Regions from separate parts of the Arthrobacter sp. FW306-1B-G06A genome, predicted to be linked through region 2. Evidence: predicted binding sites of a transcription regulator. Region 2 holds the regulator's gene; the other holds the start of a gene.
What was found. The regulator HspR, encoded in region 2, represses chaperone genes until heat shock. The targets are predictions, from matches to a motif close to AAGTTGAGTCNNNNNGACTCAACTT.

Region 1: a site for HspR is predicted at 7,334-7,358, ahead of clpB (ATP-dependent chaperone ClpB). Genes of this name have one in related genera too.

Annotation. Positions count from the first base shown of each region.
Region 1 covers NZ_JBYSXB010000034.1:22,194-38,064, forward strand. Annotated here, with positions in the region: gene poxB (ubiquinone-dependent pyruvate dehydrogenase) at 1-431, shown strand, start outside; gene AC3WJM_RS16990 (sialidase family protein) at 441-2,183, opposite strand; gene AC3WJM_RS16995 (ABC transporter permease) at 2,225-2,986, opposite strand; gene AC3WJM_RS17000 (ABC transporter ATP-binding protein) at 2,983-3,783, opposite strand; gene AC3WJM_RS17005 (DUF1048 domain-containing protein) at 3,780-4,160, opposite strand; gene AC3WJM_RS17010 (PadR family transcriptional regulator) at 4,163-4,492, opposite strand; gene AC3WJM_RS17015 (2-phosphosulfolactate phosphatase) at 4,593-5,372, opposite strand; gene AC3WJM_RS17020 (DUF4031 domain-containing protein) at 5,369-6,238, opposite strand; gene AC3WJM_RS17025 (SRPBCC family protein) at 6,255-6,722, opposite strand; gene AC3WJM_RS17030 (YciI family protein) at 6,829-7,167, opposite strand; gene clpB (ATP-dependent chaperone ClpB) at 7,395-10,064, shown strand; gene AC3WJM_RS17040 (septum formation family protein) at 10,065-10,781, opposite strand; gene AC3WJM_RS17045 (DUF3073 domain-containing protein) at 11,003-11,236, shown strand; gene AC3WJM_RS17050 (GntR family transcriptional regulator) at 11,393-12,019, opposite strand; gene AC3WJM_RS17055 (succinylglutamate desuccinylase/aspartoacylase family protein) at 12,132-13,166, shown strand; gene AC3WJM_RS17060 (ABC transporter substrate-binding protein) at 13,153-14,097, shown strand; gene AC3WJM_RS17065 (amino acid ABC transporter permease) at 14,094-15,050, shown strand; gene AC3WJM_RS17070 (amino acid ABC transporter ATP-binding protein) at 15,047-15,847, shown strand.
Region 2 covers NZ_JBYSXB010000028.1:51,941-67,811, forward strand. Annotated here, with positions in the region: gene AC3WJM_RS15165 (YciI family protein) at 1-7, opposite strand, end outside; gene AC3WJM_RS15170 (methyltransferase domain-containing protein) at 131-946, opposite strand; gene AC3WJM_RS15175 (pyridoxal phosphate-dependent aminotransferase) at 998-2,224, opposite strand; gene AC3WJM_RS15180 (hypothetical protein) at 2,250-2,912, opposite strand; gene AC3WJM_RS15185 (MarR family winged helix-turn-helix transcriptional regulator) at 3,018-3,497, opposite strand; gene AC3WJM_RS15190 (MMPL family transporter) at 3,602-5,827, shown strand; gene AC3WJM_RS15195 (NAD-dependent epimerase/dehydratase family protein) at 5,803-6,738, opposite strand; gene AC3WJM_RS15200 (TetR/AcrR family transcriptional regulator) at 6,895-7,620, shown strand; gene AC3WJM_RS15205 (oxygenase MpaB family protein) at 7,642-8,433, shown strand; gene AC3WJM_RS15210 (DUF817 domain-containing protein) at 8,440-9,321, shown strand; gene dnaK (molecular chaperone DnaK) at 9,463-11,325, shown strand; gene AC3WJM_RS15220 (nucleotide exchange factor GrpE) at 11,328-11,987, shown strand; gene AC3WJM_RS15225 (DnaJ C-terminal domain-containing protein) at 12,342-13,304, shown strand; gene AC3WJM_RS15230 (heat shock protein transcriptional repressor HspR) at 13,334-13,756, shown strand; gene AC3WJM_RS15235 (CG0192-related protein) at 13,761-14,396, opposite strand; gene AC3WJM_RS15240 (DEAD/DEAH box helicase) at 14,442-15,871, opposite strand, start outside.

The DNA of each region.
Region 1 (15,871 bases), on a different contig from region 2:
GGGACGGCGGCCTGACCATGCTTCTCGGCGAGCTGATCACCTTGGTGCAGAACAAGCTCCCGGTCAAAGTGGTGGTTTTCAACAACTCCTCGCTGAACTTCGTGGAGCTCGAAATGAAGGCCGCCGGATTCGTCAATTTCGGCACTGAGCTCGAGAATCCGGACTTCGCCAAACTGGCAGAATCGCTGGGCATCCGCGGAATCCGGGTGGACAACTCCTCCGGGTTGAAGGCGGGGTTGGCTGAAGCCTTCGCGCACGACGGTCCGGCCCTCATCGACGTCCGCACGGCCCGGCAGGAACTGTCCATTCCGCCGGCGATCAGTGCCGAGCAGGTCAAGGGCTTCACGCTCTACGCGATCCGGACGGTACTCTCCGGCCGCGGCGACCAGCTCATCGACCTCGCGAAGACCAATATCCGCCAGATTTTCTAGCCGGAATCGTTACCGGGCGGGGCCAGCCGTCACGGCTCCGGTGCGCAGATCGAAACTGAAGCTGCGCTCGATCACCCGCGCGCCGCCGTCGTGCGCCACCGCAAAAGTCAGCTCAAGCGAGTCCCGCGCCAGATCCTCCTCGGTGACCGTGCATACCGGCGTGAAATACAGTGCTTCAGCGCCGGATGCCAGATCGGCGGGCGGGAAGTCCGCCGGGTTCGCGTGCGGTCCCAGGAGTACGACGCCGGATGCGGCCTGGGTGCCGAGGTTGCGGGCGCGTCCGGTGAACGCGAGGATGTCCCCGGCTTTGTAGCCCGGAATGATGGGCCCGTAGTTGAGGTCTTGGGCTTCGCGGGTTCCGAGGATCTGCGCCTGCTCCGCTGAGTATCCTTGGCCGATTTCCTTCCACGTCTGAACGTCCCAGTCACGATCGTTGTCCGAGGGGAGGACATGGAATTCACCGGCGTTCTGCCACACAGAGGGCCGGCCGGGAGTGATGGAGCGCAGTTCCATGTGAAACTCGAGGTGGTCGGGCTGGGTTCCCGGCGCACCCGCCGGGCCCGCCGCACCCGCCGGGCCCGCCGCACCCGCCGGGCCCGAAAGCTGCTCCGTCAGCTGATCCACCGGCACGGAAACGAAGACGATCTCGCGGTATCCCTGCCGCTCGTACAAGACGCCGATGTTGCCGTCCGGAAGCCGCGCCGCAGTCGAGTAGGCCGAGCTTCCCTCGCAGAGGACCAGCTTGGCGGGCCAGCTGGCCCCGTTGTCCGTGGACAGGCTGAGGACCGTATTGCGGCGCAGGGAAGTGTCCTGGTTGTTGCTCGCGAGCAGCCAGCTGCTCGTGTCCGGGGTGGCCAGGGATGCCACATTCGGCAGGCCGTCGAAGCGGACAAGCGAGCCGTTGTCGCTCGGGTCGGGGAGGTCCCCGACCGGTTCCAGCAGGCTCCACGTCTCGCCGCCGTCATGGGAGATTGCCGCCAGCCGCCGGGGCGTGGCGCGCGAGTGCAGGAGGAGGCGGCCGTCGTCGAGGCATGCCACTTTGTTTTCGTTGGGGCCGACCCCATCCGGACCCTTTCCGATGAGCGATCCGAGCGTCCAGTTCTCGCCGTGGTCGTCGCTGTATGCGGAAGCCGCCATGATTTCGCCGTCGACGAGCACCACGAACTGCTGGACCAGTCGCCCGGCGAACGGACCGGCGTGCATCTGGATTCCCTGACCGGCTGCGGCGAAAATCCCCGTGATGCCGCGGTCGCCGGCACGAGCGCCCGGAACACCGCCCCGCTTGAGCTGTCCGGTGAGCCGCCGATGCTGCCAGGTGACGCCGTCGTCGTCGGAAAAGCTGACATCGCAGTGCTGCACGTCGTCATCGGGTTCCAGGCCGCCTACCGCTTCGAAGAAACCGGCATGCGTCCCCGCGGCATGGAACATGAAGATCCGCCCGGTCACTGCGTCCACCAAGAGGCTCGGATCGCCGTAGCCATTGAGCCCCGAGCCGCTGCGGACTACGCGCTGTTCCTCCCAGCTGCGGCCATTGTCCGTGCTGCGCCGCAGCAGGAGATCGATCGGATTGGGCAGGTCGTCCAAGTTCGGCCGGCCGTCATAGGCGGCGAGCACTGTCCCCGCCGTCGAGACGGCCAGCGCCGGTATGCGGTACTGCCGGTAGCCTCCCGTGCCGCGCACCGCCAGGACGTGCTCGACGTCGGGACGGGCTTGGGGGAGTGCGGCACCACGGCGCTGGAGGTAGGAGGTCACACCTCCATGATACGAGACGACGCCTTCGGCTGGAACGACCCTTAGCTGATCCTGCGCCGGTAGGCGGCCGTGGCGAAGAAGTACGCGATAATCAGGATGCCGAGGCACCATGCGAGGGCGACCCATATGTCGTTTCCGATCGGCCGTTGTTCAAACAGATCCTGGATCGTGTTGACGATCGAAGTGACCGGTTGGTTCTCGGCGAAGGCGCGCACGGGACCCGGCATGGTGGCCGTCGGGACGAAGGCCGAACTGATGAACGGCAGGAAGATGAGCGGGTAGGAGAACCCGCCGGCACCGTCCACTGACTTCGCTGTCAGGCCTGCAATGATCGCGAGCCAGGTGAGTGCCAGGGTGAACAGCGCCAGGATTCCAACGATCGCGAGCCATGCCAGCAGGCTTGCGGAGGTGCGGAATCCCATCAGGAGGGCCACCAGCATGATGATCACGAGCGAGAGCCCGTTCGCCACCATGGAGGTCAGCACATGTGCCCACAGGACCGATGATCGTGCGATCGGCATGGAGTGGAACCGCTCGAAAATGCCGCTCTTCATGTCGGTGAACAAGCGAACAGCGGTGTACGCGATGCCCGAGGCGATCGCGATCAGCATGATTCCCGGCAGCAGGTAATTGACGTAGTTCTCCGTGCCTGTCCTGATGGCGCCGCCGAACACGTAGACGAAAAGCAGCATGAGGGCGATCGGCGTGATCGCGGTGGTGATGATGGTGTCCGCGCTGCGGAAGATGTGACGCATGGAGCGGCCTAGCAAGACGGCCGTGTCTCCGAAGAAATGTGTGCTCATGACTGCTCCTTACTTGACGCGACCTTGCCCTCGTTCCCCACCAGTGCGAGGAAGATGTCCTCCAGGCTGGGCTGTTTTTCGACGTACTCGACCTTCGCCGGTGGAAGTAGTTGCTTGAGCTCGGCGAGAGTCCCGTTCGCGATGATGCGCCCTTGATGGAGGATGGCGATGCTGTCCGCGAGTTGTTCTGCCTCGTCGAGATATTGCGTGGTGAGCAGGACGGTGGTGCCCCGTTTCGCGAGCTCCTGGATTACCTGCCACACCTCGATGCGTGCTTCGGGGTCGAGTCCGGTGGTCGGCTCATCGAGGAAGATCACCTCGGGCTGCCCGATCAGGCTCATGGCGATGTCAAGGCGACGGCGCATGCCTCCGGAATACGCGGACACCTTTCGGGACGCTGCCTCGGACAAGTTGAAGCGCGCCAGGAGATCGTCCGCCGCTTGCCCGGGGTCCTTCAGGTGCCGCAACTTGGCAACCAGCACCAGGTTTTCCCTGCCCGAGAGGATTTCATCGACCGCTGCGAATTGTCCGGTGAGGCTGATGGATTCCCGGACCTGCAGCGGGTGGGCCACGACGTCGAATCCGTTGACGGTCGCCGTGCCGGCGTCCGGACCGAGCAGCGTCGACAGGATTTTCACCATCGTGGTCTTTCCTGCTCCGTTGGAGCCGAGAAGGGCGAAGATGGTGCCCGGTGCCACGTCGAAGTCCACGCCGCGCAGCACGTGCAGCTCTTTGTAGGACTTTTCCATGCCCTGCACGCGGATCGCGGGTTCGCGGGTGGTGGATGCATTGCTCATGATTCCCGCTCCTTCCCATCGTCTCCGGCAGCGGCGTCGATCGCCTTGACCAGGCGTTCGCGCTCCTTGTTGATCCACTGACCGACCGTGTAGTTGCGCATGAACGTTTCGGCGAACTCCACGGGGTCGTCACCAACGATGTCGCGGATCGGCATCCCGTCCGCGGCGCTCTGTTCGAAGAGATCGGTGAGGTCCCCGAGCATCCGCAGCAGCACATCGCCCTTGGTGATGGCACCGAAGTACATCAGGTACCGTTCCAGCGCGGTCGCCGCCGCGCGATAGTCCGCGGGAAGCTGCTCCACGCGTGCCTTGTTTTGCCGGTATTGCTTCTTCTGTTCGAGCGATCCCGTAAGCTGCTCGATCCACCCTGCGGCCATGTTCACTTTCCTCCCTTTCGGAGCTGTTCCAGTCGCTCGGACAGGAAACTCCACGTATTCCAGAATTCGTCCAGTTCCTTTTCGCCCTGCTCGTTGAGCGAATAGACCTTGCGCGGCGGGCCCTTCTCGGACGGCCGTTTCTCGACGTCGACAAGGCCTTTTTGCTCGATCCTGACGAGCAGCGCATACACGGTGCCCTCGGCGATCTCGGTGAAGCCCTGGCCTCGGAGCAGCGTCGTGATTTCGTACCCGTACGCGGGATTCCCGGTCAGGAGGGCGAGAACGATGCCCTCGAGGGTCCCTTTGAGCATCTCCGTCATTTGCCTGCCCATCGGACACCTCCTTCCACTACTCAGTGTTACTAGCTACTGGTACATAGTACCGCTAAGTAGTGGAAGCGCAAGCCCCTTCGGAAACCGCACCGAAGTGCACTCAGGGCTGCTGGAACGCGCCGTCCCTCAAGAGGGCCACGGCGGTCCCGGCGTCAAGTTCGGCGGCAATCTCGACGTCGTCCGCGTGCCCTGCGTCGATCAACTCCCGGCCGCTGGAGCAATCCTGCAACGTGTGATGGAGCCGCGGCTCGACGGCGTTGAAAACAGCCATCGCCGCATCAGCCTCCGGCGAGAAACCTTCCCTGCCGTCTTCCGGCGTGAAGCCGCCCCGTCCGGCGGCAGCGAGTCCGGCAATGAAGGCGCCGGCCCCGATCTGATCCTCCAGGGCGGGCCGGAGGGAGCCGCCTGGCCACAGTTCACCGGCCGCGATCACCGCCACCACTAAATCCGGAGGGAGTTCGGCGGCCACCCACTCGGCGGTGGCGGCTGCGTTCCGCAGTGACACGGCCGCGATGAGCGGGACTTCCTGGGCGAGCTCATAAGCGATCGAAGAGCCGTTGGGCGAGGGCAGCACGACGCGGCTCAACGACCGCGCGTCCCGCAGGCTCGACGGCGAGAGGCTCAATCCGCCTCCACCCCGCGGACCAGCCAGCTGGGCATCGTGGTGGGCGGCGAAGTCCTCGGCCCCGGCGTCCTTCCACGCGTAGGGGAACACGATGGCACCGCGGTCGACGGCGACGCTGACGCATGTGGTGAAGGTGAGGACGTCAACCACGACGGCGAGGTCCGCTCCGGACGCAACCGCACGGGCGCCGTCGAGCCCCCATTCAAACCTCACGGTGAACGGAAGCTGCCGGTGCACCGTTCCCGCCATGGTCATGACAGTTCGGCCTCCAGGTTGCGGCGGGAGGCCTCCAGCCACAGGCTCCGCGCGCGTTCGCTGTGGAAGAGTGGATCCAAGGCGAGCAGATGGCGGACGACGGCGGCCCGGCCGGCAGCGAAGTCGGCATCGCTGACGTGGGCGTAGTCCTCGCGGACAGCAGCAAGGTAGCGGGCGTAAGCCGTTGGTTCCGCGCCGAGGATGGAGAGATCGGCGTCGCACAAGAGGGCGCCGAGTCGGTCTCCCGGTTCGGGGCTGTGGGTGGAGGTCAGCCTGACCAGCCGGGCAACTTCGTGGATCGTCGGTTCCGGGAGTCCCGCAAGAGCCAGGCGGTCCTCGGCCAGCCGGGCCGATTGCTCTTCGTCCTGCCCTGCGATTCCCTCGTAGACGGCGTCATGGAACCATGCGGCCAACGTCACTGAGCGCGCTGGCAGAGAGGGTTCGCTCAGGAGATCCAAGGCTTCCAGGACCGCCAGCAAATGCGTGCGGCTGTGGTATTTCCGATGGTCCTCGCCCCAGCGTTCGAGGAGCTCAAAACCCAGCTCCTCATGTCCTGGAAGAGCCGAATTCCAGCGCTCCAGCAAGGGTACGGTGAGCGCCTTGCTGCGTTGGCGGGCGGGGATCCGCAAGCCGCTCGCGATCAGTTTCCGCACAAGAATGCGCGCCTCCACGGGGATGGCGCCTGCGGACAGGAGGTCCTGGTAGCGGCGTTCCGGGACGTCGTAGTGGTCGCCGTCGAAGGCGCGCCCGGGAATCCCCGTCGCTTCGGCGAAGGCATGCAACTCCTCGAGCGAGGTGTCCGAGACGAGGTGGGAAAACACGGTCCCGTGCGCGGGCCACAGCGGCGGATCAACGTAGACGGCCATGGTCCGCGCCAGAGAACTAGGAGTTTTTCCGGGTGGCTACCGCAGAGAGAGCGGTCAAACCCTTTTCGAAGTCGCCGCCCACCATCTTGTCCATGTTCATGAACAAAGCGAAGATTTTGCCGAGGCCTTTGTTCTCGCCGGTCATGGTCCAGGTGACGCGGGTGCCGTCCCCTTCGGGTACGAACGTGAAACCCGTAGGATTGACTGCCTTCATCGGCTTGGTGAACTCGAGGCGGATGTCGATCCTGCCGGGCTCCTCCGAGCCGACGATTTCCATGGTTCCGGTGCCGGCCTTGTTGTTGCCGCTCCAGGCATACTTTGCTCCGACGCCGGATTCGTTGCCGGAATAGCTCCGGTTCAGCTTGGGGTCCACGGCTTCCCACGGAGACCACTTGGTCCACTCGTGGAAGTTGTTGACGAAGGGGAAGACGTCGGCGGGTGCGGCGGGGATCAGCGCATTGCGAGTGACTGTGAAGGGTGCCATGTGCATATCGTACGGCGCTTTGCCGGGATCGTGGGCGCGGGCCGAGTGCTGCGTTCCGGCACGCAGCGCGCGGCCCGGATCCACGATTTCGACGGCGGGTGCTCCCTTACATGCCCGGGACGTCGAGCGCTTCGTAGACGGTGATCGAGGCTTCGGGGGCCATGAGGAAATGCGGGTGGCCTTCGAGGAGCTTCAGCGCTCCGTCCATGTCTTCGGCTTGGAGGACGCTGTAACCGCCCACGCCGGTCTCTGCATCGGATACTCCAGAGTTCCCAACCACTTTGCCGCCACCGAGGGGTGTGCCAAGATCGGCAAGCCCAGCGCCAGCCTTCGCGGCCCAGTCCATCCACAGCTTCATGCCTTCGGCTGCTGCCTCAGGGGAGCTGCCAGCCATCATCGATTCCGCCGATTGTGGTGCATTGTAGAGAACTACGAACTTCTTCATTGCGTGTCCTTTTTCTCATGCGCGCCCGGGGGGGTGTTCCACCCGGTCACACCTGATCCTAGGGCCAGGGAACGCAAACAGCGAGGGACTTTTCACCGTAAGCGGGGAAGGCTATGGACAGCAGTTTCGCCGTCGGCAAACATGGAGCAGGAGGGACGCTTCGCCAAAGTTGAGCATAGTAGACTCAACTTTGAGAATTAGTCATCTTTCCCGAGAGGAGCTCTTCCATGGACGTCAAATTCACCACCAAGAGCCAGGAGGCTCTTTCCGCGGCGGCCATGAACGCCTCCACCGCCGGAAATCCGCAGGTGGAGCCAGCCCACTTGCTCAAAGCCCTCATGGATCAACGCGAGGGCGTCGCGGTGGCGCTCTTGCGCGCCACTGGAGCGGACCCGGATGCCGTGAGCGTCCAGGCGAGTTCGGCCATCAAGGCCCTGCCGTCGTCGTCGGGCAGTTCAGTGCAGCAAGCGCAGCTTTCCCGCCCTTCGATGCAGGCCATCCAGGCCGCCCAGAACGAGGCCGAGAAACTCGGCGATTCCTTCGTGTCCACTGAGCACCTCCTCTTGGGGCTCTCTGCCGGTAGCGACGCCGTGGGGAAGCTATTGCGCGACGCCGGCGCCTCCCACGAAGCGCTCCTCGCCGCCTTGCCGGGTGTCCGCGGTGACCGGAAAGTCACCTCGCAAGACCCGGAAAACACCTTCCAGGCGCTTGAGAAATACGGCACGGACCTCACCGCCGTCGCGCGCTCCGGCAAGCTGGATCCCGTGATCGGGCGGGACAGCGAAATTCGCCGAGTGGTCCAGGTCCTGAGCCGCCGCACCAAGAACAACCCCGTGCTGATCGGCGAACCCGGCGTCGGCAAGACCGCCGTCGTCGAAGGCCTTGCCCAGCGCATGGTGGCAGGTGACGTCCCGGAAAGCCTGCGGGGCAAGACCCTCATCGCGCTGGACCTCGCATCCATGGTGGCCGGCGCGAAGTACCGCGGCGAATTCGAGGAACGGCTGAAGGCCGTGCTGGAGGAGATCAAGAACTCCAACGGGCAGATCGTTACGTTCATCGACGAAATCCACACTGTGGTGGGCGCCGGTGCCACCGGTGAAAGCGCCATGGACGCAGGGAACATGCTCAAGCCCATGCTGGCCCGCGGCGAGCTGCGGCTCATCGGCGCCACCACCCTGGACGAGTACCGCGAGAACGTCGAGAAGGACCCTGCCTTGGAACGCCGCTTCCAGCAGGTCTACGTGGGCGAACCAAGCGTGGAGGACACCATCGGCATCCTCCGCGGCCTCAAGGAACGCTACGAGGCCCACCACAAGGTAGCCATCGCGGACTCCGCCCTGGTAGCCGCCGCCACGCTCTCCAACCGCTACATCTCGGGCCGTCAATTGCCGGACAAGGCCATCGACCTCGTGGATGAGGCGGCGTCCCGGCTACGCATGGAAATCGACTCGGCTCCCGAGGAAATCGACCAGCTCCGCCGTGCCGTGGACCGTCTCACCATGGAGGAATTGGCACTCGAGCGCGAGACGGATGCGGCCTCCATCGAACGCCTCGCCGCGCTCCGCGCGGACAAAGCGGACAAGAAGGAAGCCTTGGGTGCGCTGAACGCCCGCTGGGAAGCCGAGAAGGCCGGGCTCAACCGCGTGGGCGACCTCAAGGCAAAGATCGACGAATTGCGGTCCGCCGCCGAAAAGTTCCAGCGCGAGGGCGACCTTGAAGCTGCCTCGCGCATTCTCTACGGCGAACTGCCCGCGTTGGAGCGCGAGCTCAGCGCAGCAGCCGAGGAAGAATCCGCCCGGGAAGCGCGCGGTGAAGCGAAGCCCGCCCTGATGGTCGCGGACGAAGTCACGGCGGACGATATCGCGGAGGTTATTTCGGCCTGGACGGGCATCCCCGCCGGCCGCATGCTCCAGGGGGAATCCCAGAAGCTGCTGCACATGGAAGAGGAGATCGGAAAGCGGCTGATCGGTCAGTCCAAGGCCGTGGCCGCCGTCTCCGACGCCGTCCGCCGCGCCCGCGCGGGCATCAGCGACCCCAACCGCCCCACGGGTTCGTTCCTGTTCCTGGGCCCCACCGGCGTCGGTAAGACCGAGCTCGCCAAGGCACTCGCCGACTTCCTGTTCGACGACGAACGCGCCATGGTGCGGATCGACATGTCCGAATACGGCGAGAAGCACTCCGTGGCCCGGCTGGTCGGTGCCCCTCCCGGATACGTGGGCTACGAGGAAGGCGGCCAGCTCACCGAAGCGGTCCGCCGTCGCCCGTACTCCGTGATCTTGCTCGACGAGGTGGAGAAGGCCCACCCGGAAGTGTTCGACATCCTCCTTCAAGTGCTCGACGACGGCCGCCTCACCGACGGGCAGGGCCGCACCGTGGACTTCCGGAACACCATCCTGGTGTTGACCTCCAACTCGGGTAGCCAGTTCCTTGTGGATCCAACGCTGGACTCCACGGCGAAGCGGAATGCGGTCATGGCCGTGGTCAACGCCTCCTTCAAGCCGGAATTCCTCAACCGGCTCGACGAGATTGTGCTGTTCGATCCGCTCAGCGTCGACGAGCTCGCCAGGATCGTCGAATTGCACGTGGACGAGCTGACCAAGCGGCTGCACGACCGCCGGCTCACCCTTGAGGTCAGCGACGGCGCCCGTGCGTGGCTCGCGATGTCCGGTTACGATCCCGCCTACGGCGCCCGTCCGCTGCGAAGGCTGGTTCAACGCGAGATCGGTGACCGCCTGGCCAGGGAAATCCTTGCCGGACAGATCGCGGACGGCGACACGGTACTGGTGGACACCGCGGCCGACGTCGACGAACTCACCATCGAGGGTCTCGAGGCTTTGACGGGTCCCGACGGCGGTGCTCCGGCGGGTAGCGGCCTGACGGTGAGGCGGAAGGAATAGCTACTTCTGCAGCACGGATTCCTTGAGCGTGTTTCCCGAGTTCACCACGATGAAGCAGTCCACGCGGCGGTCGCCGTTGTCCCAGCTCGTGGCGCTCGGGTACACGTTCTGCTGCAGGAGCGCGTACTTCGTGGATGCCTCGTTGAGCACCAGATCACGGCAGATTTCGCGGCCTTTGTCACGCAAGGCAGTGGCGCCGGGGAAGGTGTCGTCAGCCTTGTACCGGAAGATGGCGCCCAGCTGGGCCGAATGGTCGGTGGTGCAGTCCACCACCTTGGACTTGATGGCGTTGGAGTCGAAATCGGCGAAGCAATCTCCCAGCTGGTAATCCTTTGCCTCCACATCCGCCGGGAGGGGACCGCGGCTGGTGGACGTGGCCGGCGCGGGGATGGGCGCGGCCGCCGGGCGGTTGGCCAGTGCCCCGACGAGGACCCAGATCACTACGCCGATCAGGATCAGCACGGCCAGCACGATGCCGCCAATGATGAGCCGATACCGCGTTATGGCGTCCAGGGCAGTCCGCAGGGACGAGCCTTTCTCGGAGGGAGCAGGGCCCTCGGGCCCGGTTTCGCCAGGCATGCCTGCATCGGGATACGTGCCCGAAGTCCCGGAATACCAGGTCCCGGAACCAGGGTCTACCGGCGACTCATTGTCGCCCGTACCGTTGTTGCCCTGGATCATGTTGTCCTGGCCCATGTCTGAGTTCGCGCCTTTCATGCCTGCCGCCCCATATTAGGGCGACTCTACCCAAGTTTTTCATGCCAATGAATGGAGATACTGCCAGGTGGAACTGTGACGGCGCTTTCGCGAAGCAAGTGGCAAGCAGTTGCTCCAGAAAGCATGTAATCTAGACATACGACAAATTGACCAAACATTCCGGGGCCTCACCGATCGCCAAGGTGACCACCTCCGGTCCAAGTACAAAAGGGGGTCACGCCATGGGGCGCGGCCGTCAAAAGGCAAAAGCTACCAAGCAGGCTCGGGACATCAAGTACTACTCCCCGAACACTGACTATTCGGCCCTTCAGCGCGAGCTGACTGGGCCATCAAGTCGTGCGACGAGCCGATTCGCGGATGATCCGCCGGAGCCGGACTACTCGGCTTACGAGGACAAGTACGCACAGGACTTGGAAGACGATGACGACGAGGTAGACACCCGCCGTATCGGATAGCTGTAGCAACAATCAGGTGCCTTTCGGCATCGAGTTGCGTACCGCCGTCGTACACGAGGTCGTTTGGCATCCCCGGATGCCTCCCAAAACGATAGAGCCCGTAGGGCGCGCCATGATTGGCGTGCGCTACGGGCCTTTTTCGTGCCCTTTGGCCGGTCAGTCCTTCTCGTGGCACAGATCCAGCAGGGGGATCAGTGTTTCGAGGTCGTTGGCGCGCGCTGCGGCCAGGATCTTCCGGTGGGCGTCCGCCACGCGCTCAAGCTTGGCGTCGTCCAAGGGGTACGAGCGGCTGATGAGCCGTTGAACAGGGTTGTCCCAGACGGATTCGAGGGTTTTCAGCAAGAATCCGTTGGGCGCAGGCGCCGCCAAGCCCAAATGGAACGCCCGCGTGGCGGTGAACAGTTCCTCCGGGTCGGCGCTTGCCGCACCCTCGGCGATAAGCAGCTCCAGCCTCGCAAGCTGAAGGTTGGTGTATTTTGCCCCACACTGCCTGATGGCCATGATCTCGAGGGCCTTGCGTACTTCGTAGACTTCCTCGACGGCTGATCGGGTCAGCGTCGTCGCGAAATACCCCGAGCCCGGGACCAAAGTGGCGAGTCCTTCGTGGACCAAGCGGTTCAGGGCGTCGCGGACCGGCGTCCGGGACACGCCGTATTCTTCGGCCAGCTGTTCCTGGACCAGGGGAGCGCCTGGCTCGACCACTCCGTTGACGATCTCATTGCTGATCCTGTCGTAGACGTGCTCGCTCAGCGGCCTCATCCCCTTGGCAGCTTGCGTGGCCATTCGCCTCATCCCCTTTTTCGTATCAAAACTCGTTCAATCCTACGTGCTTTACATCACAGGATTCACTGTATACAGTGAATCCAATTCTACCAACCCTGAAGAAAGTTGCCCTATGAGCCTGCGCATTCCACGCATACCCGGCATCGATTTTGCCGCCGTCGGCAAGCAGCTGGGTTACCTGGAGATCGAACATTCGGACAATGAGAATGACGCCGCTGTCATCCCTTCGCCGATCGCGGTCCTGAGTGGTGGGGACGGCCCCACGGTCCTCCTGATCGCCGGTACGCATGGCGACGAATATGAAGGACAGATCCTTCTCCAGGAACTCATCCGCACCTTGAACCCTGATGAGGTGAGCGGGAGATTGATCATCCTGCCTGCCCTCAACATCCCTGCTGTCCGCGAAGGAAGACGTGTTTCCAGCGTGGACCGGGTCAATCTGAACCGTGCCCTCCCGGGCCGCGCCGACGGCGGACCGGCACTACAGATCGCCTCGATCGTGGCCCAGGAACTCATCCCCATGGCCGACTTTGTGATGGACATCCATTCCGGGGGGATCGCGTCGGAGTATGTGCCGTCCGCGTTCGTCTACCAAGGGCCGACGCCGGAGCTATGGGCCGCGAAGGTGGCGGCGGTCGCCGCATTCAATGCCCCTTATTCCGTCGTGGTGAAGCCCATGCTTAAGGCGGGCTCCATCAGCGGCGCGGCCGATCAGGCCGGCGTGCCGATGATCTCGACCGAACTCGGTGGGAGGGGAACCGTATCCCTGCCGATCCTCGCAAGGGCCCGGACGGGACTTCCCTCGCTGCTTGGGCACTGGGGCGTGCTCAAGGACGCCGGCCTCTCAGGTATCGGAGACCCGATCCAGTGGGTCGAACTCACGGCCCAGTCCGCGGTCCATTCCACCATGGCAGGCATCCTCGAGCCGGTGGTCGGACTTGGCCAGAAAGTCGCGGCCGGAGAGCTCGTGGCCCGCGTTCACTCAGTGGAAGAACTCGAGCGTCCTCCAAAAGACTTCTTTTCACCGATGGACGGGGTGGTCGCAATCATTCGGCATCCCGCCCTCGTCAATGTCGGCACCACCGTGGTCAACATCGCCGTTGACCATGGAACAAGCTATGCGAAAGGCAATCATGAACCGTCCTAGATACATCTCCACAGCCGCCCTGCTGCTGGCCGCCGCCGTCGCGCTCAGCGGCTGCACCACTGCGTCACTCGACGCCGGCAAGGAAGCCGCCGCCAGTTCGATTCCCGGCAAGGACGCCGCGATTCCGGCGGCGCCCTTCAACAAGTCCGCCGCGAATCTCTTGCCCCCGGACGTCAAGGCCAAGGGGACATTGGTGGTCGGCACCGACCCCACCTTCGCGCCTTATGAGTTCTACGCGGCTGACAGCAAGACGGTGGTCGGCTGGGACGCGGACTTTGCGAAAGCAGTCGGCGAGACGCTGGGGCTCGAAGTCAAGATGGTTCCCGCGACCTTCGATACCATCCTCCCGGGCGTGAGCTCCAACAAGTACGACGTCGGCATCTCGGGTTTCAATGTCACGGCCGAGCGTAAGATGAATGCCGATTTCGCCTCCTACCAGAGCAGCGGCTCCGGCCTTGCAGTCAAGGCCGGCAACCCCAAGAAGCTGGCCCTCGACGCGATGAAGCTGTGCGGCACGAAGGTGGGTGGCGAAAAGGGGACCACGCAAGGGATCGAGACCCTTCCGGCGTTCTCGAAGCAGTGCGTCGTCGCCGGCAAAGCGCCGATCGACATCCAGTTGTTTCCCTCCCAGAATGAAGCCAACCTGGCACTCATCTCCGGCCGCGTGGACAGCGTCCTCTCAGGCCTTGTTGGCATGGGTTACGCAAGCAAGCTTTCCGGCGGTGCCTTCGAGCTCGCCGGCAACCAGGACTTCGAACCGACGCCGGTAGGTATCGCCATGCCCAAAGGCTCGCCCCTGACCAAGGCGATGGTCGCGGCGGTCAGGGCGCTGATCGCTGGCGACACGTACAAGGCGATCAATGCGAAGTACGGAATCCCGGACTCGGTGACCATCAGCGCTGATGCCGTGGACGCGAGTGGTGCGAAATGAGCACCGTGATCACCGTCCCCAAGATGGGAACAACGGACCGCGGACAGTTCACCGTGGTCTCGGCCAGGCACCCCTGGCGATGGGTGGCTGGCACTGCGGTAGGCGCCGTCGTGATCCTGTTGCTTGTTTCCGCGGTGAGCAATCCCCGTTTCGGCTGGGACAAGGTGGCCCTGTATTTCCGTGACGTTGCCATAGTCAACGGGATCGGCATCACCCTGTTCCTGACGGTTGTCTGCATGGCTGTCGGGGTGGGGCTTGGCGTGGTGCTTGCGGTCATGCAGCTTTCGGCAAACCCCGTGGTCAAGGCCTCGGCAAGCGCCTATGTGACGATCTTCCGAGGCACCCCCGTCCTGGTCCAGCTGTTGTTCTGGTTCAACTTGTCGGCGCTGTATCCGGAGATCACCTTTGGTATCCCCGGCGTCAGCCTCGACGCCAACCAGATCATCACACCCCTCGCCGCGGCGATCCTTGGCCTGGGCCTCAACGAGGCTGCCTACATGTCGGAGATCGTCCGGGCAGGAATCCAGTCCATCGATCAAGGTCAAGGCGAAGCTGCGGGTGCCCTCGGCATGTCCCGCATCCAGACCCTCATCAGGGTGATCCTGCCGCAGGCCATGCGCGTCATCATCCCGCCTACGGGCAATGAGTTCATCGGCATGCTCAAGATGACCTCGCTGGTCAGTGTCCTGGCGGTCCCCGAGCTCCTGTACTCCGCCCAGATCATCTACTCGAAGAACCTGCAGGTTGTCCCGCTGCTCCTGGTCGCCAGTATCTGGTACATCATCGTCACCACGGTGTTCACGGTGGGCCAAGGCTACCTGGAACGGCACTTCGCCCGGGGAACGTCCCGTTCCGTCCCGCCGACCGCCGCCGAGCGGTTGCGGAAATTCTTCAGGGTACATTCCGCGCAAGGCTCACGAAAACAAGGATCAGGAAAGGAAAGCCAGTCATGACTATCGAGACGAAGGAAAGCCGCAAGGCGCCGGAGGCGCTTCCGCTGGTACGCGCGGAAGGCGTGCGCAAGAGTTTCGGCGACAATGAGGTCCTCAAGGGAATCGATCTCCACGTCCAGAGCGGCGAAGTGGTCTGCCTGATCGGCGCCTCGGGCTCCGGGAAAAGCACCTTCCTGCGGTGCGTGAACCACCTGGAGAAGATCGACGGTGGCCTGCTGTGGGTGGGGGACAGGGCCGTGGGCTACCGGATCAAGGGGGACAAGCTCCATGAACAGTCCCACAACGAAATCTGCGCCGACCGGACCGATATCGGGATGGTCTTCCAGCACTTCAACCTCTTCCCGCACATGACCGTGCTGGAGAACCTGATGGAAGCCCCGATCAGGGTGCTCAAGCACCGCAAGGCGGATGTCCGCCGTCGGGCGTTGGATTTGCTGGAGAAGGTGGGCCTGTCGGAGAAGGCGGGGGCCTATCCACGGCACCTCTCGGGCGGGCAGCAGCAGCGGGTGGCGATCGCCCGGGCCCTGTGCATGCAGCCGAAGCTGATGCTGTTTGACGAGCCGACGTCGGCGCTGGATCCGGAGTTGGTGGGCGAGGTCCTCAGGGTGATGAAGGACCTGGCCCGGACGGGAATGACCATGATTGTTGTGACGCACGAGATGGGCTTTGCCCGCGACGTGGCGGATCGAGTGGTGTTCATGCATGGCGGCCGGATCATTGAGGAAGGTCCCGCCGAAGCCGTCATTGGCAACCCGCAGCATGAGCGGACCAGGGCGTTCTTGTCTGCGGTCCTGTAGTTGTTGATAGTGCGCTCTCGGAAG
Region 2 (15,871 bases):
ATTTCATCTCGAACTCCTTATCAGGGCGCTCCGTGTGGGCGCTTTCGTTCATGGGTCGGAACTACCGGACGGTTTTCGACATGGTTGATGGAAATTCCCGGAAAATGTTTGGCGGGCTGTCCGCGGGCCGTTACGCCCGTGCGATCACTTCCCCGTTCGGGATCAGGAAAAATCCATCATCCGTGGAGCCCCAACGGTGCCATCCGGCGGCGATCCGGGCCAGGTCAGCCTCGTTGGCCAGCCCGTATTCCAGGGCCTGCTCTGCAAAGGCGGAGTGCAGGACGCGCTCGCTCCACACCCGCGACTGCCAACGGCGCTGCTGCGCCGTGGCGTACAGCCAGTTGCTGCTGGAGGGCGCGACGTCGGTGAAGCCCGCCTGCTGCGCCCACGACACAAGCCGCCGCCCGGCGTCGGGCTCCGCCCCGTTCCGTCGGGCGATCTTCTGGTAGAGCTCCATCCAGTCGTCGAGCTCACGGACTTCCGGGTACCAGCTCATGCCGTGGAAGTCGGCGTCGCGTACTGCCACGATGGCGCCGGGCTTGGCCACGCGCCGCATCTCGCGCAGCGCGGCCACGGGGTCGGTCAGGTGCTGCAGGACTTGGTGGGCATGGACTAGGTCGAAGGTCTCGTCCTCGAAGTCCAGATCGTAGATGTTGCCCGTCACGAACTCCACGTTTTCCACGCCGCGCTCGTCCGCAAGCGTGGCAGCCTGCGCCACGATCTCGGCGGAACGGTCGAGCCCGACGACCTTCGCGGGAGCCACCAGTTCCGCGAAGTCGCAGGTGATGCTCCCAGGCCCGCATCCGACGTCGAGCACTGATGTCCCGGCGGTGAGATGCGGGATGACAAACGCGGCAGAGTTCTCGGCTGTGCGGGAGGCGTGGGCGCGTACGACGGACTCGTGATGGCCGTGTGTGTAGACGTCTTCAGGCTTCTGCTCGTTCATAGGGAAACGCTACCCCGATGGAGCGGAAAGCGGGCGGAACTTGGCGTGGCCTTACTCCTGGGGTCGGTTCCGATACGCCGCCAGGAACGTGGCGATCCTGCGCACGGCCTCCTCGATCTCCCGGACAGAGGGCAGGATCACGAAGCGGAAGTGGTCCGGGGTTGGCCAGTTGAAAGCCGAGCCGTGGGAGACAAGGATTTTCTGGTCCTGCAGCAAGTCGAGGACGAACTTCTCGTCGCTTTCGATCGGATAGACGTCAGGGTCCAGCCGCGGGAATAAGTACATTGCTCCGGCCGCCGGAACGCAAGTCACTCCGGGGATCGCAGTCAGGAGCTTCAAAGCCAGATCCCGCTGTTCGCGGAGCCGGCCACCTGGCCTGATGAGCTCCTCGATACTTTGGTAGCCGCCCAGGCAGGTCTGGATGGCGTGCTGCGCCGGAACGTTGGAGCACAACCGGAGGGACGCCAAGAGCTCCAGCGCCTCACGGTATTCGGCGGTTGCCGCGTGCGGGCCGGTCACAGCGACCCAGCCGGCCCGATAACCGGGCATGCGGTAAGCCTTGGAAAGGCCGCTGAAGGTCAGGACGCAGATGTCGTCTGCCACGGACGCCATGTGGATGTGCTGCGCGTCCTCGTAGCGGATCTTCTCGTAGATCTCGTCCGAGAAGAGGACAAGATCGTGCTTGCGTGCAAGCGCCGTGAACTGTTCCAGGATGTGGCGGGGGTATACCGCGCCTGTCGGGTTGTTCGGGTTGATGATGACGATTGCCTTGGTGCGCTTGGTGATCTTGGCCTCGACGTCGGACATGTCCGGCCACCAGTTCTGGCCCTCGTCGCAGAGATAGTGCACCGGTGTGCCCCCAGTGAGGGTCACGGTGGCCGTCCACAGCGGATAGTCCGGCGCGGGGATGAGGACCTCGTCGCCGTTTTCCAGGAAGGCCTGCAGCGTCATGGAGATCAGTTCGCTGACGCCGTTGCCGATGAAGATGTCCTCGACGCCGATATTCATCAGGTTCTTGGTCTGGTAGTACTGCGAAATCGCAGTCCGCGCCGTGAAGATGCCCTTGGAGTCGCTGTACCCCTGGGCTCCGCGGAGATGGTGGATCATGTCCACCACCACGGACTCCGGAGCTTCCAGTCCAAACGGCGCGGTGTCCCCAAGATTCATCTTGAGGATTCGGTGCCCTTCGGCCTCCATGGTCTTGGCCGCTTGGAGGATGGGCCCACGGAGTTCATAACGGACGTTTTGTAGTTTGCTGGAGTGCTGCATCGGACGCATGGTTGATCATTTCACGTCCGGGCACTCACTCCCATCGGATGATGACCGGCAGGCTGCTCGTGTTGGCTGAGACTTCGCGTTCAGTGCCGCGGACCGCCACGACAAAGTGCTGGAGATCGTCCGCCGAGGCCAGGACTTCGAAATGGCCGGTGGGATCGCTCACGACGGCGGCTGCGGAGGAATGCGGGCGGATATAAGCCTCAGGGATGCCCTTGTTGTGGATGTCGACCAACCTGCCGTGGATGAGCCGGGCCACCGTGGTGGCGGCAAGCCGGGGTTCAGCGGCCGGCTGCTCGGATGGCTCGTCGAGGCTTATGCCAATGGGGACGCGGACCAGGAAGCCGAGGCCTTGGCGGATGCCGGCGTCGTATTCGTCGGGCTGGAACTCGCCGCTGGAGACCACTGAGTATTGGGTGTTTTGTTCGATGGCAACGAGGAGCTTCTCCATGTTGTCCAGTTGCATGGGACCATGGCATTCCACGGCCACTTTGAGCTCAAGGTCCAGCAGCGGCCCCTCACGCCTGGAACGGCCCACCCTGTTCATGGCGACGGCGTGCACCGTCACGGGGGCATCGGGGGATTGGCCTATGGGTGGTTCGGAACCGTCATCGAAGCGCACGCGCACGGGCGAGACGGCGTCGGAAAGTATCCCGAGGAGCTCGGTCAGGGATGATCGCACAACACCCACGGTGACACTCCAGTCCACAAAGTGGTCCAGCTAGCCGTTGTGCTCTACGTTACTCCCGCACCGGTCCACGAGTCACCGGGGTTCAGGCATAACTCCATTCGATGGCTAGCTGTTTGGCGTGACATCGTTCCGGGCAGTCATGGTGGCTTCAATGACGCCTTGCATGAAAGCCATCACTATGTGGAGTTCGTCCGGCGAAAGCGCGTCGATGACCGGGGCGATGGCGCTCGCCAGCGGAGAAAACAATTCGCTGCCGGTGGCACGCGCGGAATCGGTCATCTCCAGATGTACCTGACGGCGGTCCTTCTCGCTGCGGCGTCGTGCCAAGTGGCCTGCCCGGTCGAGCCTGTCCACAAGGGCTGTTGTAGCCGGCGAACTCAGGTTGAGTGCCGCCCTGAGCGCTCCGGGAGTCATTGTCTTGCCCTCCCGTGCGGCAGCCACCATGGCTGCCAAGGCATTCAGGTCCGTCCGATGGAGGTGGTGGCGGTTGCTGACGGCCTCCACATACCGCTCCGTCTCGAGCGTGAACTGCTGGAGTAGCCCAAGGAGTACGGCTGCGGACCGGACGTGCTGATTGTCATCCATGAGGCCTCCTTCAGCCTCAATTATCCCACCGAGATGTCATTGACCAATTATCTCCATGATAGATATATTTTGTCATGGAAGTAATTACGGAGGGTGCGGGCATGATGGACAAACGGATTGGAACCGGGCGACGCAGCAGTTCGCGGTGGTGGTTGGCGGGGGCAGTGCTATCGCTGGTGGCGTGGATGGCGATCGGCGGAATCGGCGGCCCGACCTTTGGGAAGCTCAGCGAGGTATCCAGCAACGACCAAGCATCCTTCCTGCCAGCGAGCGCCGAATCCACCGAAGCCCGCGAATGGCAAAGCAAGTTCACTTCCAGCGGCAGCGTTCCCGCAGTGGTGCTGATCGAGTCTCCTGAGAAACTTTCACCCGCTCAACTGGCCGGATTGGCGCCCCTCGGCACCCAACTGTCCGCCGCCGTCGGGGTCAGCCATTCGACGTCGACGGTCGGGCCGATTCCGTCCACGGACGGCAAAGCTGCGCAGTTCATCGTCCCGGTGGAAGAAGGAAACGGGGTCAAGGGGAGCATCCAAGCGCTTCGCGAGAAGGCTGCGGGGTATGCAGTGGGGGCAGGGCTTCCCGCTGGAACAACCACCTACGTGACGGGACCGGCGGGCTTCCTTGCCGACTTGGTCAACGCCTTTGGCGGGATCGACGGGATATTGCTCTTCGCTGCGCTGGGGGCCGTTTTGGTCATCCTGCTGGCCGTCTACCGATCCGTGGTGCTGCCCTTTGTGGTGTTGCTTACCGCTGTCTTCGCGCTTTGCGGCTCCATCCTGGTGGTCTTTGCCTTGGCGAAGGCGGGCGCGATCCAATTGACGGGACAAAGCCAGGGGATCCTGTCCATCCTGGTAGTCGGCTCAGCCACCGACTATGCCCTCCTCTTTGTGGCCCGTTACCGTGAGGCCCTGGGTCAGGCGTCGAACAAATGGTCGGCTGTGGGACGCGCATACAAGGGGAGTTTCGGCGCCATCCTGGCATCCGGGACAACGGTCGCCTTGGCGTTGCTTTGCCTGCTCTTCTCGGAACTGAATTCAAACCGCGGATTGGGGCCCATCGGCGCAATCGGAATCGTCTTTTCAATGGCGGCCAGCCTGACGCTGCTTCCTGCGGCCCTCGGCTTGCTCGGCAAGTCCGCATTTTGGCCGCGTGCGCCGAGGACGGACCCGGCCGCGGGCGCCGGACCGAGCGCCGGAGTCGCCGGGGTCGCAGGCTCGGCAAACTCCGACATTCCACGGGTCTGGAGGCTTCTGGCTGGAATCATCGCCAAGCGGCCCAGGGCCGTTTGGCTGGGCGCAGCCGCCGTTTTGGTGGTCTGCGCGCTAGGCCTGCTCCAGCTCCAAGCCAGCGGAGTTCCGCAGTCGGCACTCATCCTGAGCAAATCCGAGGCAGTGGACGGCCAATCGGCACTGGGCCGGCACTATCCCGCCGGTGCAGGAAGCCCGGTGGTGGTTGTGGCCGACGAAAAGGCGGCAGTCGCGGTACTTGCGGAAGTCAAGGCCCAGGAAGGCATCTCGGATGCATCGGTGGTTTCGGCCCAACCGGATTCCGGCGTCCGCCCGCTCGCGAAAGCTGCGACGGACCCAGCCCCCTTGGTGCGGGACGGCCGGGTGTTGATCAATGCCACCTTGTCTTCGGAAGCCGACTCGGCGAAGGCCGAACAGACCATCGCCACGCTCCGGCAGAAGCTCCATGAAAAGGCCCCAGGAACCCTGGTGGGAGGAACCACAGCCACAGCCGCGGACACCAACGCGAGCGCGCAATCTGATTTGTGGCGCATCATCCCGATCGTTTTGGCCGTCATCCTGTTGGTGCTCATGGCACTGCTGCGCTCCGTCCTGGCGCCGCTATTGCTGATCGGGACTGTGGTGCTGTCCTATGCGGCCGCGTTGGGCGTCTCGGCCTGGGTGTTCAACCACGTGTTTGGATTCCCTGGAGCGGATGCCTCGGTTCCGCTCTTCGGGTTTGTCTTCCTCGTGGCCCTCGGCGTTGACTACAACATCTTCCTCATGACCCGCGTCCGGGAAGAGTCGACGCTCAACGGAACCCGGGCCGGTATCTTGAAGGGGCTCGGCGCCACCGGCGGGGTGATCACCTCCGCCGGAGTGGTTCTTGCCGCAACCTTTGCCGCGCTTGGGGTTATTCCGATCCTCTTCCTTGCGCAGATCTCCTTTATCGTGGCGTTCGGGGTGCTGCTCGACACCACGATCGTGCGCTCGCTGTTGGTCCCCGCGCTGGCTTACGACCTTGGCCGGCGCATCTGGTGGCCGGGCCGCTTGGCCCGCGATCCGGCGTCGAAAGCGGGTCAGCGGGCGGCCACGGCTTCCTGATCCCGCCACCAGGCCACTGTCGCTGCCATCGCGTCCGCAAGCGGCGTCGGTTCCAGACCGAGCTTGGCCTGGCTTGCTGTGGAGTCCATGACGAACGGCCGCTCGAACTGGTACAGCATTTCGGCCAGCTCCCGCATGTCGGTGGAAAACAGGCCCAGGGTCCGGAGCAGCCAGCCCGGAACCACACTCAGCTTCGCTTCGGGAACGCCGGCCGAGCGTGCGAAGTTTGCGGCGATTTCCCGCATCGTCATTGCCGGACCCGTGGGGGCGTGCAGTACCGAGTTCCAGAGTTCGGGCTTTTGCGCTGCGGCGATCATGGCTGCGGCAAGATCCGGGACGTACGTGAAAGAGCGCGGCTGCCCGGCGCTTCCGAGAACCTGGACCGTCTTGCCCTTGAGGACCAGGGGCACCATTCGCTCGCCGGCATGCGCCATGCGGGCCTGCGGACCGAAGAAATCGCCCGCCACCACGCTGACGGTATTCGCCGGGTGGGCTTGGCGGGCCTTCAGCAGGGCAGAGCGGATCCCGCGCTTCCCGCCGGTCGCCTCGCGCGGGCTGCTTTCGGTGATGGTCTTGTCCGGCTCGCTGTAGGAGTAGAGGCTCTCAGGGAAGACGACGACGGCGCCCGCTGCCCCGGCGGCGTCCATCACCACGTGCTCTGCTCCAGGAAGCTCGGCCGCCCAGGCTTTGGCCCGGTAGGCAGAACCGTGGATGCAGTGGAGGACGGCCGTGGCGCCATCGAAGGCGTCGGCCAACTTGGCCGGATCCGAGACGTCCACCCGGAGCTTTTCGACCAGCGGGTGGTCCGGGCCGCTGCCTGAGCGGGTCAGGACGCGCACCTGTTCTCCGCGGTCCGCGAGTTGCTCGGCAATGGTCCATCCGACGGGGCCTGCTCCTGTGACGACGTACATGGTGTTGCTCACTCTCTGATTGGGGATCCATTTCTCGGGTGAAGCTCTATTCCGAGAGCAGTGCTCTCGGAATTCAGGATGGACCCATTCGAATTGTCTGTCAAGAGCACTGCTCACATTTGTTGTCAGTGCTCTCCTTTGTGGCATGCTGGGTGCATGGACCTCCCTTCCGCCGCAGCGGCCAAGCACTCGACGCCCCGCGAGCGGGCCCGGGCCCAGACCGTGGCGGACATCATCCGGCTGGGTCGCCGGCACCTTGCCTTGCACGGCGCTGCGGGATTGTCCCTGAGGGCGGTCGCACGCGATCTCGGCGTGGTGTCCTCTGCCGTGTACCGCTATGTGGAGAGCCGCGACGAACTCCTGACCCTCCTGCTGATTGACGCTTACGGCGAGTTGGGCGACGAAGTGGACACCGCCGTCGACGCCCTCCCTGAGGACGACTACCGCGGCAGGTTCCTGGCGCTCGGGCGGGCCGTTCGCCAGTGGGCACTGCGCGAGCCGGCACGGTATGCCCTCCTGTTCGGCAGTCCGGTTCCCGGATACCAAGCGCCCGCAGAGCGCACCACGGAACCCGGAACGCGGGTGATCTACCGGATGGTGGGGATCTTCGACGCCGCCTACCGCGCAGGCGCCTTGGCCGCCGAAGTGGCGCCCGCCGTCGTCGTTCCTCCCGCCCTTGCCGCGGACCTCGCGGCTATCCGGGCCGAACTGGGCGTGGCCGTTCCAGAACCTGCGTTGGCGAGGGGCGTGCTGGTGTGGACGTCGGTCTTTGGGGCGGTCAGCTTCGAGGTGTTCGGCCAATACGGCGCCGACACCTTTGCCGCGCGCGACGAGCTGTTTGAGCACCAGCTCGAGGTGCTGCGGGGGGTCGTGGGGCTGTAGTCGCGAAGGTACAGTAACTGCATGGCCCGTGGACTTGCTGACATCGGTGCGGAGGGCGTCTTGCTCGCCGGGGCAGGCCGCGCCATCCTGATGCAGATTGCCAATCCCGCGGTCGGTCACGGCGTCGCCGAGCACAGCAATTTCGCCGAACGGCCATTGGACCGGCTGCGTGCCACCATGACGTACGTCTACGCCGTGGTCTATGGCACGGAAGAGCAACTGGCCGCCGTGCGCCGGGCCGTGAATCGTGCCCACGCGCCGGTTCGCCGGGCCGCGGACGATTCCACCGCGGGGTACAACGCCTTCGACGCGCAATCCCAGCTCTGGGTGGTTGCGACCCTCTACGACACCGCCGTCACCGTTTACGAAAAGGTCCATGGAGCCCTCGACGACGACACGGCCGATCGTATCTACCGCGAGTATGCGCGGATCGGGACAGCGTTGCAGCTGCCCGCCGAGCTCTGGCCTGCCGACCGCCCGGCCTTCGCGCGCTATTGGGACGAATCCTTACGGAACCTCGAGCCGGATGCAGCCGCTTTGAGGGTGGCACACGAACTCCTGCACCCCGTGAGCGGGCCGTTCTTGATGCGCTTGAGCATGCCGTTGGTCCGGCTGCTGACCGCGGGCCTCCTGCCGGAGGAGCTTCGCGCGGGATTCGGACTTCCGTGGAAGGCCCGCCATCAACGCAGCTTCGATGGCGCCATCCGGCTCTTGGCGGCGGCCTATCCAAGGCTGCCGGAAAAAATCAGGCATTGGCCGAAAAACTACTATCTTGGCCGGCTCGGACCGGGCGAGCCGGGTCCTGGCGAGTAGGCGCCCATGCGTGAGCTCACCGCGGTGGAGGAACTTATCGACGGGAGCGCGAGCCGCTTCGTGGGAAGTGCCCCGGCCCAGGGACTGCGATCCAGGCTCACTGAGTTCACGGTCTTCGGCCTCAAGCAGGCGTGGGCGTGCGTCTTCGGCGCCTCGCTCCTTGCCGTCATTTTCGCAGCTCACCTCTGGTATCCGGCCAACGCCGGCCTCGCGCGGAATGATTTCCTGACGATCGCCGCCGTCGTGATCCAAATCCTCATGGTGGCCGCGAGGCTGGAAACCTTGCGCGAGCTCAGGGTGATCGTGCTCTTCCACTTGGTGGGAACGGCCATGGAGTTGTTCAAGACCGACGTCGGCTCGTGGTCCTATGAAGCCGAAGGTGTCCTGCGGGTCGGCGCCGTTCCGCTCTTCAGCGGCTTCATGTACGCAGCGGTCGGCTCGTACATGGTGCGGGTTTACCGGGTTTTCGATCTGCGCTTCGCGAGGTATCCGCGGCGTTGGATCACTGCGGTCCTGGCTGCGGCCATCTATGTGAACTTCTTTTCGCACCACTTCATCGTTGATGCGCGCTGGGTCCTGCTGGCCGCCGTCGTCGTGATCTTTGGCCGGTGCGTCATGCACTTCCGGGTGTTCCGGCGTCGATTCCGGATGCCGCTGGTCGTCTCGTTCCTGCTGGTGGCGCTCTTTATCTGGATTGCCGAGAACATCGCCACCTGGTCGCACGCCTGGTTGTATCCGAGCCAACTGGACGGCTGGCACTTGGTGTCCCCGGACAAGCTTGTCTCGTGGTTCCTCCTGATGATCATCTCCGTGGTGCTGGTGGCGTGGGTGTACAGGCCGATGCCGCCTGACGCTGCACGCGTTCTCCCACGGCGAAATCGCGCGTAAATCCCCGAGTTTCCGCGGTCTTTTGGCTTCCGGTGAGCAGAGTTGAGCGTACTCGACTCAACTTTGGATTGACATTGAATGAGGCCTGAGTACAGTTGAGTGCAGAACGCTCAACCCGGTTTCATCGAAAGGAAGCAACATATGTCACGCGCTGTAGGTATCGACCTCGGAACCACTAACTCCGTCGTCTCTGTTCTCGAAGGTGGCGAGCCCACCGTCATCGCCAACGCCGAAGGTGGCCGCACCACGCCGTCGGTCGTTGCATTCTCCAAGTCCGGCGAAGTCCTGGTTGGCGAAATCGCCAAGCGCCAGGCCGTCAACAACATCGACCGCACCATCGCTTCCGTGAAGCGCCACATGGGCACCGATTGGTCCGTCGCCATTGACGACAAGAAGTACACGCCGCAGGAAATCTCCGCGCGTATCCTCATGAAGCTGAAGAACGACGCCGAGAGCTACCTCGGCGAAAAGGTCACCGACGCTGTCATCACCGTCCCGGCCTACTTCAACGACGCCGAGCGCCAGGCCACCAAGGAAGCCGGCGAAATCGCCGGCATGAACGTCCTCCGCATTGTCAACGAGCCCACCGCCGCTGCACTTGCCTACGGCCTGGACAAGGGCAAGGAAGACGAACTCATCCTGGTCTTCGACCTCGGCGGCGGAACATTCGACGTCTCCCTGCTGGAAGTCGGCAAGGACGAAGACGGCTTCTCCACCATCCAGGTCCGCGCCACGGCCGGTGACAACCGCCTCGGCGGCGACGACTGGGACCAGCGCGTTGTTGACTACCTGCTGAACCAGCTCAAGATCAAGGGCATCGACCTTTCCAAGGACAAGATCGCCCTCCAGCGTCTGCGCGAGGCTTCGGAGCAGGCCAAGAAGGAACTCTCTTCCTCCACCAGCACCAACGTGTCCCTCCAGTACCTGTCCGTCACCCCCGACGGCCCGGTCCACCTGGACGAGCAGCTGACCCGCGCCAAGTTCCAGGACCTCACCAAGGACCTGCTCGAGCGCACCAAGAAGCCGTTCCACGACGTCATCGCCGAGACCGGCATCAAGCTCTCCGAAATCGACCACATCGTGCTCGTGGGCGGTTCCACCCGTATGCCTGCCGTCTACGACCTCGTCAAGGAACTCGCCGGTGGCAAGGAGCCCAACAAGGGCGTCAACCCGGACGAAGTTGTTGCCGTTGGCGCAGCCCTCCAGGCCGGTGTGCTGAAGGGCGAGCGCAAGGACGTCCTCCTGATCGACGTCACCCCGCTCTCCCTCGGTATCGAAACCAAGGGCGGCGTCATGACGCACCTGATCGAGCGCAACACGGCCATCCCCACCAAGCGTTCCGAGACCTTCACCACCGCTGACGACAACCAGCCGTCCGTGGCCATCCAGGTCTTCCAGGGCGAGCGTGAATTCACCCGCGACAACAAGCCGCTGGGCACGTTCGAACTGACCGGCATCGCTCCGGCACCGCGCGGCGTCCCCCAGGTCGAGGTCACCTTCGACATCGACGCCAACGGCATCGTCCACGTCTCCGCCAAGGACAAGGGCACCGGCAAGGAGCAGTCGATGACCATCACCGGCGGCACCGCGCTCTCCAAGGAAGACATCGACCGCATGGTCCGTGAAGCCGAGGAACACGCAGCCGAGGACAAGGCCCGCCGCGAAGCTACCGACACCCGCAACACTGCCGAGCAGCTCGCCTACTCCGTAGACAAGCTCATCGCCGAAAACGACGAGAAGCTGCCGGAAGAGGTCAAGACCGAGGTCAAGGCCGACGTCGACGCCCTCAAGAAGGCCCTCGAAGGCACCGACGACGCAGCAGTGAAGACTGCTTTCGAGAAGCTGCAGCACTCGCAGTCGAAGCTGGGCGAAGCGATCTACTCGCAGGCCGGTTCCCCGGATGGCGCAAGCAGCGCCGCAGGTGCTGAAGGCGCCCACGCCGGCGCCAAGGCAGACGAGGACATCGTCGACGCCGAGATCATCGACGAAGACGAAAAGAAGTAAGCATGCCTCACCACGGCAACGACGCAGAGCACTCACCTTCCAACAACGAGGGCAACGAGCAGCACAAGCCGGTCATTCGGGACAACCGCAAGGTTGACCCGGAGACCGGGGCCGCCCGCCACACCCAAGGATCGGCAGCTGAATCCAACGCCGCTGCCGAGGGCGACGCCCTGTCCCAGGCTGAGGAAATCCTCAACGGCATGGAGGTTCCGGCTGAAGAGTCGGTAGCCCCCGGCGCCGCTGCGGAAGCAGAGGCCGCGGAACTCCGCAACGACCTCTTGCGCCTGCAGGCCGAGTACGTCAACTACCGCAAGCGCGTCGAACGCGACCGCGCCGTCGCAGGGGAAATGGCCGTCATCGGCGTCCTGAACGCCCTGCTGCCGGTGCTCGACGACGTCGACGCCGCCCGCCAGCACGGCGACCTCGTGGACGGCCCGTTCGCCGCGATCGCCGCCAAGCTGGAGAACGCGCTGAAGACGTACGGCCTGGAGCGCATCGCGGAAACCGGAGTCGAATTCGACCCCACGATCCACGAAGCACTCATCCAGCAGCCGGGCGAGGACATCGAAGTTGACACCGTCAGCCAAGTGCTGCGCTCCGGCTACCGCTCCGGCGGCCGAGTGCTGCGCGCGGCCCAAGTGATCGTGGCTGTGCCGGCTTAGACGGAGTTACCGCCTCACCGCGCCTTCGCGGATGAGGGGGCAGCACCGCGAAACGAGACAAGGGGCCCCGCCCCTTCGCCGGGTGGCCCAGGATCTGCGATCCTTGGCCATCCGGCTTCGGCAGCGGATATTGGCCTTCCCAACACTCGCAAGCTCGTGTCGGGGCCCTCGGCCAGATCCTTAGATGCCACTCCCGGGCCCCTTGCCTCGCTCCGCTCAGGCGGTCGTCTCACCTAAGGTGGGATAAGCGCAGCGCAGCTGGATAGGGGGCCGCGGCGTGGCGGGCACCGCGGAGCGGGCACGGCCCCCTATCCAGCGGAGCGCAAACTGAACCAAAATCGAAAGGAAACGCCCTTGGCCAGCCAGGACTGGGTTGAGAAGGATTTTTACGCCATCCTTGGTGTCGCCAAGGACGCCTCTGACGCTGACATCAAGAAGGCGTACCGCAAGCTTGCGCGGAAGTACCATCCGGATACCAATTCCGGGGATGCTGCTGCGGAGAAGAAGTTCAAGGACATCTCGGAGGCCTATTCGGTGCTCTCGGATGCCGAGGAGCGCCAGCAGTACGATGCCATTCGCGCCATGGGCGGGGCACGCTTCGCCCCGGGCGCAGCTCGCGGCGGCCCGGCCAATGGCGGCTTCGAGGACCTGTTCGGCGGGCTTTTCGGCGGCGGACGCCAGCCTGCCGGTGCCGGGGGCATCCCGCCCGAGTTCGCTGACCTCTTCGGCGGTGGCTTCGGCGGTGGACAGACCGGTTTCCAGCGGGCCCCGCAAAAGGGCAGCGACCGCACGGCGTCCACCTCGATTTCCTTTGCAGGCTCCATTCATGGCACCACGGTGAGCCTCCGCGAAAGCAACGGCAACGTCATCGACGTGAAGATTCCCGCGGGCATCAGGGACGGCCAGAAGGTCCGCCAGCGTGGCAAGGGCAACCCAGGCGCAGCCGGAAACGGGGACCTCATCATCACGGTGAACGTCAAGCCCCACGATTTCTTCAATCGCGACGGCGACAACATCCGGATCCATGTGCCGGTCACCTTCGCCGAGGCGGCCTTGGGTTCCAACATCCACGTGCCGACGCTCGACGGCGACACTGTCACCCTCCGCGTCCCGGCCGGCACGCCTTCCGGGCGGACGCTCCGGGTCAAAGGCCGAGGCGTCAAGACCTCGAAGGGCACCGGAGACCTGCTGGTGACGATCGACGTCTCCGTCCCGCAGAACCTCAACAAACAGGCCGAGGAAGCTGTCAAGGCGTTCGCCGCGGCTACGGCCGACGCCGATCCTCGCCACGACCTGGCCGCCAAGGCCCGCTTGTAGCGGCAGAAGACATGGGAGGGGACGTAGGCATGGGCATCGACATCAACCAGCCGATCTTCGTCATCTCCGTCGCGGCCGAACTGGCTGACATGCACCCGCAGACCCTGCGGCAGTACGACCGACTCGGCATCGTGTCGCCGAGCCGTGCGCCGGGCAAGTCCCGGCGTTACTCCCAACGCGACATCGACCGCTTGCGCGAGGTCCAGCGGCTCTCCCACGAAGGCGTGTCCCTTGAGGGCATCAAGCGCATCCTTGAGCTCGAAAACCAGGTGGCCGCGCTGCAGTTCCGCGTGGCCGAGTTGAGCGAGGAACTGCAGCGGCGGCGGAGCCCCATGGAGGCCCGCGTTTTCGCGGCGGGAGCAGCCGGCGACGTCGTCAGCCTGGCCCGCGGGCAGCGGCCCCGGGCGCGGTCCCAGGCAGTTGTGGTGTGGAGACCGCGACCGGGGGAGTAGTCCTCTAGGGCCGCGAGAGGGACGCCAGCAGCACCGGCGCCTCCTGCCCGGCCCACGTGCCCCGAAGGGCAGCCGAATCTTCCGAACCCTGGATCCCCAGATACAGGACACGGTTCACCTGGACGGTGAGTTCACCAGCGTCGATGCTGGTAACGCCGCCTTCGGTGATCGGCGCTGCGGGACTCAGAGCGGGGACTTCGCTGCCGGGGGTTCCACTGCCCTTGACCTCGACGGAACTCGCCCTTGGCTCCAGCACGCCGTCCATGTCCACGAACTGTTCGGCTTCCCGCTGCCCAGTGAGGATGGCGGTGGCCAGGGCAGCGACGTAGACGGGATCGGTGCAGGCGTCGTACACCCACCTCGTGCCCAACACGGAGTGTTCCATGGTGCCGAGCAGCGAGTGCTCCGCACCGGGCAATTCCGAACCCCGGTAGCTCAGGGGAACCTGGTAGACCTTGCCGCCGTGGGAGACCAAGTGGGTTTCGAGGCCGACTTCGCCGTCCGGATCATCGAAGCGGTACGCACCGAGCAGCTCGGGCGGCGCGGAGCCATCCTTGGTGAACCACGGCTGGACGGGCAAATACCTTTCGATGAGTTCAAGTTTGCTGGGACTCAGGGTTGCTCGATGGATAATAGCCATGCGGTCCAGCCTAGGCCACCTAGAAGCAGTTGCTTCAGGGCGAACCTACTCCGCAAATAGCCCGGCCAGGTCCTCCGCCGTCAGCGCGCCACCGGCCAGGGCGTCGCCTTCCATGACATCCGCGAACAGCTGCGACTTCTTGGTCTTGAGCGCCATGACCTTTTCCTCGATGGTGTCCTTGGCCACCAGGCGGTAGACCATGACGTTCCTCGCCTGCCCGATCCTGTGGGTGCGGTCCACCGCCTGTGCTTCGGAAGCTGGGTTCCACCACGGGTCCAGCAGGAACACGTAGTCGGCCTCGGTCAGGTTAAGGCCGAAGCCGCCGGCCTTCAAGGAAATGAGGAACACGGGTGCTGCGCCGTTCTTGAATTCGCTCACGACGTCGGCCCGGTTCCGGGTGCTGCCGTCGAGGTAGCAATACTCGATGTCCTCCGCGTCGAGCCGCTCCCGGACCTTGCCCAGGAACCCCGTGAACTGGCTGAAGATGAGCGCCCGGTGCCCCTCGGCGACGATGTCCTCCAGCTGTTCGAACAGCACATCCAACTTGGACGAGCGCACGGCTGACAAGGACTCGTCCACCAGGGAGACGTCCAGGCTCAGCTGCCTCAGCAGGGTGAGCGACTGGAAAATGGTGAAGCGGTTCTTATTGACATCGTCGATGAGCCCAAGGATCTTCTGACGCTCCCGCTGCAAGTGGGTCTGGTACACCTTCTGGTGCCGCGGGTTGAGCACCACTTCGAGCACCTGTTCCTGCTTGGGCGGCAGGTCCTTGATGACTTGCTCTTTGGTGCGGCGCATCATCAGGGGACGGACCCGACGGCGGAGCTTGGCGAGCTGGGCCTTGTCGCCGTTCTTTTCGACGGGCTTTTGGTAGTACTCCGCGAAGCGGCGCGGGCTGGAGAAAAGTCCCGGTGCGACGATCGAGGTCAGCGCCCAGAACTCCATGAGGTTGTTCTCAAGCGGGGTTCCCGTGATGGCCAGCTTGAAGGATGCCGGGAGTTTCCGGGCGCACTGGTAGGCCTTGGACTGGTGGTTCTTGACGAACTGGGCTTCATCGAGCATCAGTCCGGCCCATTCCTTGGCGGCGTAGGCTTCGTAGTCGATCCGGAACAGCGCGTACGAGGTGATGACGACGTCGATGCCCGCCATGGATTCCTGCGGATCCGCGCCGCTCTTGGCGAAGGTCTCTCCCACGGTCTTTATGCTCAAACCGGGGGCGAAGCGCTGCACTTCCGCGGCCCAGTTACCCACGACGCTGGTGGGCGCCACCACCAGGAAGGGGGCGCTGCCGCCCGCGGTGCCTCCGGCGCCGGACTCAGCCTGCTCCTTCGCCGCGCACATCAAGGCAATCGCCTGCACTGTCTTGCCGAGGCCCATGTCGTCGGCCAGGACGCCACCCAGGCTGTGGCGGTAGAGGAAACTCAGCCAGTTGAATCCCTCCAACTGGTACGGGCGCAGCTCGGCGTCGAGCGAGC